One region of the Streptomyces sp. NPDC090994 genome, then DNA from elsewhere that is predicted to be linked to it. Evidence: riboswitches for the same ligand, from Rfam matches in the RefSeq annotation. Region 1 holds a riboswitch; each other region holds the start of a gene.

What was found. Region 1 has a riboswitch for thiamine pyrophosphate ahead of thiO (glycine oxidase ThiO). Riboswitches for the same ligand answer to the same signal wherever they lie in the genome.
Region 2: it holds a riboswitch for thiamine pyrophosphate, as region 1 does, so the genes downstream of both, ACIQR3_RS36095 (thiamine ABC transporter substrate binding subunit) here and thiO (glycine oxidase ThiO) in region 1, are expected to answer to the same signal.
Region 3: it holds a riboswitch for thiamine pyrophosphate, as region 1 does, so the genes downstream of both, thiC (phosphomethylpyrimidine synthase ThiC) here and thiO (glycine oxidase ThiO) in region 1, are expected to answer to the same signal.

What each region holds. Positions count from the first base shown of each region.
Region 1 is NZ_JBIVWS010000003.1:219,788-222,045, reverse strand. It holds gene ACIQR3_RS08430 (NAD(P)/FAD-dependent oxidoreductase) at 1-431, opposite strand, end outside; gene ACIQR3_RS08425 (hypothetical protein) at 556-894, opposite strand; TPP riboswitch at 947-1,059, shown strand; gene thiO (glycine oxidase ThiO) at 1,056-2,258, shown strand, end outside.
Region 2 is NZ_JBIVWS010000035.1:16,480-18,737, forward strand. It holds gene ACIQR3_RS36090 (ABC transporter permease) at 1-83, opposite strand, end outside; gene ACIQR3_RS36095 (thiamine ABC transporter substrate binding subunit) at 122-1,237, opposite strand; TPP riboswitch at 1,319-1,424, opposite strand; gene rlmN (23S rRNA (adenine(2503)-C(2))-methyltransferase RlmN) at 1,461-2,258, opposite strand, start outside.
Region 3 is NZ_JBIVWS010000006.1:171,485-173,742, reverse strand. It holds gene ACIQR3_RS15805 (YibE/F family protein) at 1-1,127, opposite strand, end outside; TPP riboswitch at 1,200-1,389, shown strand; gene thiC (phosphomethylpyrimidine synthase ThiC) at 1,382-2,258, shown strand, end outside.

The DNA.
Region 1 (2,258 bases):
ACCGGACGCAGCCGCTCGGCGTCGTCCAGGGTGCGCAGCAGATGAACGCCGGGGACGCCCTCGGCGCCGGGCAGCCGCAGCGGCTCGGCGCCGGTCGCCAGGACCAGGGAGTCGTACGGCACCGGCCCCGCGGAGGTGTCCAGCAGGTGCGCGCCGGGGCGGACGCCCAGCGCCTCCTGCCCGAGCCGCAGCTCGATGCCGAGCGCCTCGAAGTCGACGTCGAAGGCGGAGCCCTCGGCGGTGCCCAGCAGGACGGCCTTGGACAGCGGGGGCCGGTCGTACGGCTGGTGCGGTTCGGCGCCGATCAGTGTGACGGTGCCGGTGAAGCCCCGTTCGCGCAGGGCGACCGCCGTCTGCACGCCGGCCATGCCCGCGCCCACGACGACCACGCGCCGCGCGGAGCCGCCTCGCTCCTGCGTCTGCTCGCTCACCTGATCACCTTAGACACCTGACTCACTGTCGGTCAGGGGGCACGTTCAGTGACCTGCTCCACACTTGCCGCACACCTGTCGCACGCCGGCGCCTGCCGTACCCGCCGCACGCCGGCCCTCGCCGTCACCGGACCTGTTCCACCACGCTGGTCCCGCTGCCCTCCGCCGACTCCCACTCCCAGCTCTCCTCCAGCCGCACGCGCCCGTCCGGCAGGCCGACGACATGCGACACGCAGTGCCCGCCGGCCGTGGAGCCGTCCGTCCTGAGCTGCACGTACCGGAAGTCGAGCCGGTCCCCCTCGCGCGTCCCCACCAGGTGCCCGCGGACCACGTCGCCGCCGGCGTACTCGGCCCAGACGGCGCCGTCCTGCTCGTGGTAGGCGAAGCGGGTACGGGTGCCGACCTGGCCGGGTGCCTGGTCGGCGACCGGGGCGAACACGAGACCGTCAAGCGAACGTGCCACCGGCGGACACTCCCTTACAGAGGCGGACATCGAACAGTTAGGGTGGCCAACGTAAGGCACTCGCGGGAGCCCGGACGCACCGGGCTGAGAGGGAGGCTGGCGGCCTCCGACCGTACGAACCTGATCCGGGTCATGCCGGCGAAGGGAGGGGTTCAGCACCCATGTCGAACAGGTTGGGGACCCCCGACGTCCTGATCGTCGGGGGCGGGATCATCGGCCTGGTCACCGCGTGGCGGGCCGCGCAGCGCGGGCTGGTCACGGCGGTGGTGGACCCGGCGCCGGGCGGCGGGGCCGCCCGGGTGGCGGCCGGGATGCTGGCCGCCGTCACCGAACTGCACTATGGCGAGCAGACCCTGCTCTCCCTGAACCTCGCCTCGGTCCGCCGCTACCCCGCCTTCGCCGCGGAGCTGTCCGAGGCCACCGGGCACGACCTCGGCCACCGCCGCTGCGGCACCCTCGCCGTCGCGCTCGACTCCGACGACCGGGCGCACCTGCGGGAGCTGCACGCCTTCCAGCGGCAGTCGGGGCTGGAGTCCGAGTGGCTGTCGGGGCGTGACTGCCGGCGCCTGGAGCCGATGCTCGCGCCGGGCGTGCGCGGGGGGCTCCGGGTGGACGGCGACCACCAGATCGACCCCCGGCGGCTGGCCGCGGCGCTGCTGACCGCCTGCGAACGGGCGGGCGTGCGCTTCCACCGGACCACGGCCGAGCGGCTCACCGTCGCCGGGGACCGCGCCACGGGCGTCGTGACGGCCGACGGCACCGCCCTGGCGGCCGGGCAGGTCGTCCTGGCCGCGGGCAGCCTCAGCGGCCGTCTGGCGGGCGTGCCGGAGGGGGTGCTGCCGCCGGTGCGGCCCGTGAAGGGCCAGGTGCTGCGGCTGACGATGCCGCCGGGACGGCCGCCCCTGCTCCAGCGCACCGTCCGCGCGGTGGTGCGCGGCAACCCGCTCTACCTGGTGCCCCGCGTCAGCGGCGAGCTCGTCGTCGGCGCGACCAGCGAGGAGCTGGGCTGGGACACGACCGTCACCGCCGGCGGCGTCTACGAGCTGCTGCGCGACGCCCACGAGCTGGTCCCGGGCATCACCGAGCTGCCCCTGACGGAGACCCTCGCGGGACTGCGCCCCGGCTCCCCGGACAACGCGCCGCTGCTCGGCCCGACCGCCCTGGCCGGCCTGCTGCTGGCCACCGGGCACTTCCGCAACGGCGTGCTGCTCACCCCGGTCACCGGCGACGTCATGGCGCACGTCCTGACCACCGGCGAGCTGCCCGAGGAGGCCCGCCCGTTCACCCCCGGCCGGTTCGGCACCACCCAGGCGCCCGTCCAGGCGCCCGTCCAGGCGCCCGTCCAGGCGCCCGCCCCCGCACCC
Region 2 (2,258 bases), on a different contig from region 1:
CCGTCGTCCTTCAGGCCCCGCCCGACGATCGCGGCGACGGGCCAGGCGAAGAAGACGGCGAAGAACGCGACGGGCACCGCCATCAGGGCGAGCCGCACCCCGTTCGACCGCCGCCGCACGGCTACTTCAGTACGAGCGAGGTCCACGACTTGACCCAGTCGTCCCGGTGTTCGGCGATCTTCGCCGGGGCCATGGTCCGCGGATCGGTGACGTCCGGCATGTTGTCGGTGTAGACGGCCGGCAGCTCGGCGCCGTCGACGACCGGGTTGACGAACATGTTCAGCGGCATGTCCTCCTGGAACTTCTCGCTGATCAGGAAGTCGATCAGCGCCTTGCCGCCCTCGGGGTTCTTCGCGTTGCTCAGCAGCCCGGCGAACTCGGTCTGCCGGAAGCAGGTGCCGGTCGCCACACCCGTGGGCGCGGTCTTCGGCTGCGGATCGGCGTAGACCACCTCCACCGGCGGCGAGGAGGCGTAGGAGACGACCAGCGGCCGGTCCCCGCCGGCCTTCTTGCCCCCGGCGGACCCGGAGAACTCCTCGTTGTACGCCTGCTCCCAGCCGTCGACGACCTTGACTCCGTTGGCCTTGAGCTTCTTCCAGTACCCCTGCCACCCTCCCCCGCTCTCGGCTTCACTTGAGCGGGAGGTGCCCCCATCCCCGTACGCGGCGGCCGTCCCGAGCAGGAAGCCCAGCCCCGGCGAGGAGGTCCCGGCGTTCTCGGTGACGAGGAGGTCCTTGTACGCGGGCTCGGTCAGGTCGGCGAAGGAGGCCGGCGGGTCGATCTTGTGCTCGCTGAAGTACGCCTTGTCGTAGTTGACGCAGATGTCGCCGTAGTCGACGGGCGTGACGCGGTGCTGCTCGGCGTCGAGCTGGAACCGCTCGTCGACCCGGTCCAGCCCCTTCGCCTCGTACGGCTGGAACAGGCCGTTGTCGAGGGCGCGGGAGAGCAGCGTGTTGTCGACGCCGAAGAGGACGTCGCCCTGCGGGTTGTCCTTGGTCAGGATCGCCTTGTTGACGGCCTGCCCGGCATCGCCGTCCTCCAGGACCTTCACCCGGTACCCGGACTGCTTCTCGAAGGCGGCGATGACGCTCTTGGACACGGCCCACGAGTCATGGCTGACCAGCGTCACGGTCTTCGTGTCGCCGGACGCCCCGTCGCCGGACGACGACCCGCACGCGGACAGCGTGACCAGACCGAGCCCGGCGACCAGGACCGTGGCCTTCTTGGTGATGCTCACTGAATTCCTCCTGGGGTGGACCAGGAGAAGACGCGGCCCTGCCCGGAACCCCTCGTCGGGATCCCGGGCAGGGCGCAACAGCTCGAGTGATGACCGATCTCCCTACCCAGAATGACCTGGGCCAGGTTCGGAGGGTCTGCGGCCGGTGCCGCACTCTCAGCGCTGTGGCGCTCCCCTGTCGGAATATGAAGATGTGTTTTTCTGATGTCCTACGTCGATCAGGTTACCGCTCGCTCGCGGCGAGCTGGCCGCACGCCCCGTCGATCTCCTGCCCCCGGGTGTCCCGGATGGTCACCGGCACACCATGCGCCGCGATGGCCTCGACGAACGCCTTCTCGTCCTCGGGCCGCGAGGCGGTCCACTTCGAGCCCGGCGTCGGGTTCAGCGGGATGAGGTTGACGTGCACCGGCTTGCCCTTGAGCAGCCGCCCGAGCCGGTCACCCCGCCAGGCCTGGTCGTTGATGTCCCGGATCAGCGCGTACTCGATCGACAGCCGGCGCCCGGACCGCGCGGCGTACTCGAACCCGGCGTCCAGCACCTCCCGCACCTTCCACCGCGTGTTGACCGGCACGAGGGTGTCGCGCAGCTCGTCGTCGGGGGCGTGCAGCGAGATCGCGAGCCGGCACTTGAAGCCCTCGTCGGCGAACCGGTGGATGGCCGGCACGAGACCGACCGTCGACACGGTGATCCCGCGCTGCGACAGCCCGACACCGTCCGGCTCCGGGTCGGTGAGCCGCCGGATGGCCCCGACCACGCGGTTGTAGTTGGCCAGCGGCTCGCCCATCCCCATGAACACGATGTTGCTGAGCCGCGCCGGGCCTCCCGGCACCTCTCCGTCCCGCAGCGCCCGCATGCCGTCCACGATCTGGTGCACGATCTCGGCGGTCGACAGGTTCCGGTCCAGCCCCGCCTGCCCGGTCGCGCAGAACGGGCAGTTCATCCCGCACCCCGCCTGCGAGCTGATGCACATGGTCACCCGGTCCGGGTACCGCATGAGCACCGACTCGACCAGCGTCCCGTC
Region 3 (2,258 bases), on a different contig from region 1:
CCGAGCACCGCCACGGACGTACGGGCCGACAGCCCGTGGCACAGATACAGGGCGATCAGCATGATGGCGCTCGACCCGATCACGGCCACGAGCAGCGGGTTCGAGCCCTGCAGGATCGCGGGCAGGATGAAGAAGTTGAGCACCAGGAAGCTGATGGCCAGTGCGACCAGCGCCATCACGCCCCGCAGCCGTCCCACGACCACGACGGCGAGCGCGAAGATCCCGGCGAGCAGAGCCATCGGGAATCCGCGGTCGATGTCGGAGACCGAGTACTGCAGGTCCTTCGGCGCGGAGGGCTCGTAGGAGACCACGACCTCCTGGCCCTGGCTCAGCTGCCGGGACTGATCGGGCTGCACGACCTCGGTGAACGTACGGCCCTTGTCCTTGCCGGTGTCGACCCGGATCGTCGCCTTCTTGCAGGTGCCGTTCTCCTGCTGCTGCGCCTCGGAGCCCTCCGCGGTGGAGGTGTCGCCGGTGGAGGGGATGGTGGAGCCGTTCACCTCCTGGCAGCTCATCGCCTGCACCTTGGTGACCGTGGCCTGCTGCGTCTGCCGGTCGAACCCCACCCCGGTGCGTTCGTGCGCCGGAGCCCCGCCCGGCCACAGCAGGGCGAGCCCTACGACGACAGCGGCGGCGAAGGGGACCAGGACCGCCGCGATGACCTTGCGCAGGTGCAGGGAGACGGGGGCCGCCGGACCATGACTGTGCGAGTGCCCGTGCCCGCCGCCGAGGGGACCGTGCCCGCCGTTCCCAGGACCGTGCCCGCCGTTCCCGCCACCGGAGCTGTGTCCGCCGCCGGAACCATGACCACCGTCCCAGGGGCCGTGTCCGCCCCCGCCGTTCCCGGGACCGTGTCCGCCGCCCGGCCCCGCGTTCGCATCCCCCTGCCCGTATCCCTGCCCCTGACTGTGCCCCTGCCTGTGCTCATGCCCCGGCCCGTGCTCATGCCCCTGGACGTGCCCGCGGCCGCGTTCCTGTCCCTGCTCCCACCCAGAGCTCTGTCCCTGCCCGTGGTCGCTGGAGCGGGAGCCGTCAGCGGGAAGGGAACGGCTGCCGTCACCGTCTCCCGTGCCCGGTCCGCGGCGTGGTTCGGGCGGGGGGAAGGGGGGATGCTGCGTCGTGGTCACGGCCCGATCATCGCAAGAACGAAGGGGGCCATCTGTTCACCGCGCCCGAATTGACGCTAGCGTGGAGGCACCTTTTGTACACGCGGGAGCTCGGAGCACCGGGCTGAGAGGGCGCTGACCTCCGTCCCAGCGATGTTTCACGGGAAACATCACCGAAATCGAGTGATGTTCCCCACGAGGCGTCGGAGGACGGACACCGCTGCGTCGACCGCCGAACCTGTTACCGGGTAATGCCGGCGTAGGGAGTAGGTCTCATGACCAACAAGGACGCACGCACGCCTGCCTCCGCGCAGAACCTCGCGCAGAACTCCGCGCAGAACCTCGCGCAGAACTCCGCCCAGGAGGAGCCCGCGGAGGCCGGGAAGTCCATCGGCTGGCACAAGGCGTACGTCGAGGGATCACGCCCCGACCTGCGCGTGCCGGTCCGTCAGGTGCACCTCACCAACGGTCAGTCGGTCACCCTGTACGACACCTCGGGTCCGTACACCGATCCGCTGGTCGACACCGACGTGCGCAGTGGGCTGCCCCCGCTGCGCGAGAACTGGATCATCGCCCGTGGCGACACCGAGGAGTACACGGGCCGCCCCGTCCGCCCCGAGGACGACGGCATCAAGCACACCTCTCCGCGCGGCGGACTGCGCAACCTGGACGCGGTCTTCCCCGGACGTCCGCGCCAGCCCCGGCGCGCTCGCGGCGGGCAGGCGGTGACGCAGCTCGCGTACGCGCGCCGTGGGGAGATCACCCCCGAGATGGAGTACGTGGCCGTCCGGGAGAACGTCTCACCGGAGGTCGTACGCGAGGAGATCGCGGCGGGCCGGGCGGTCCTGCCGGCCAACGTCAACCACCCGGAGATCGAGCCGATGATCATCGGCAAGCGGTTCCTGGTGAAGGTCAACGCCAACATCGGCAACTCGGCGGTGACCTCCTCCATCGAGGAGGAGGTCGAGAAGATGACCTGGGCGACCCGCTGGGGCGCCGACACGGTCATGGATCTCTCCACCGGCCGCAACATCCACACCACCCGCGAGTGGGTGCTGCGCAACTCCCCCGTGCCCATCGGCACGGTCCCCCTCTACCAGGCCCTCGAAAAGGTCGACGGCAGGGCGGAGGAGCTGACCTGGGAGATCTACA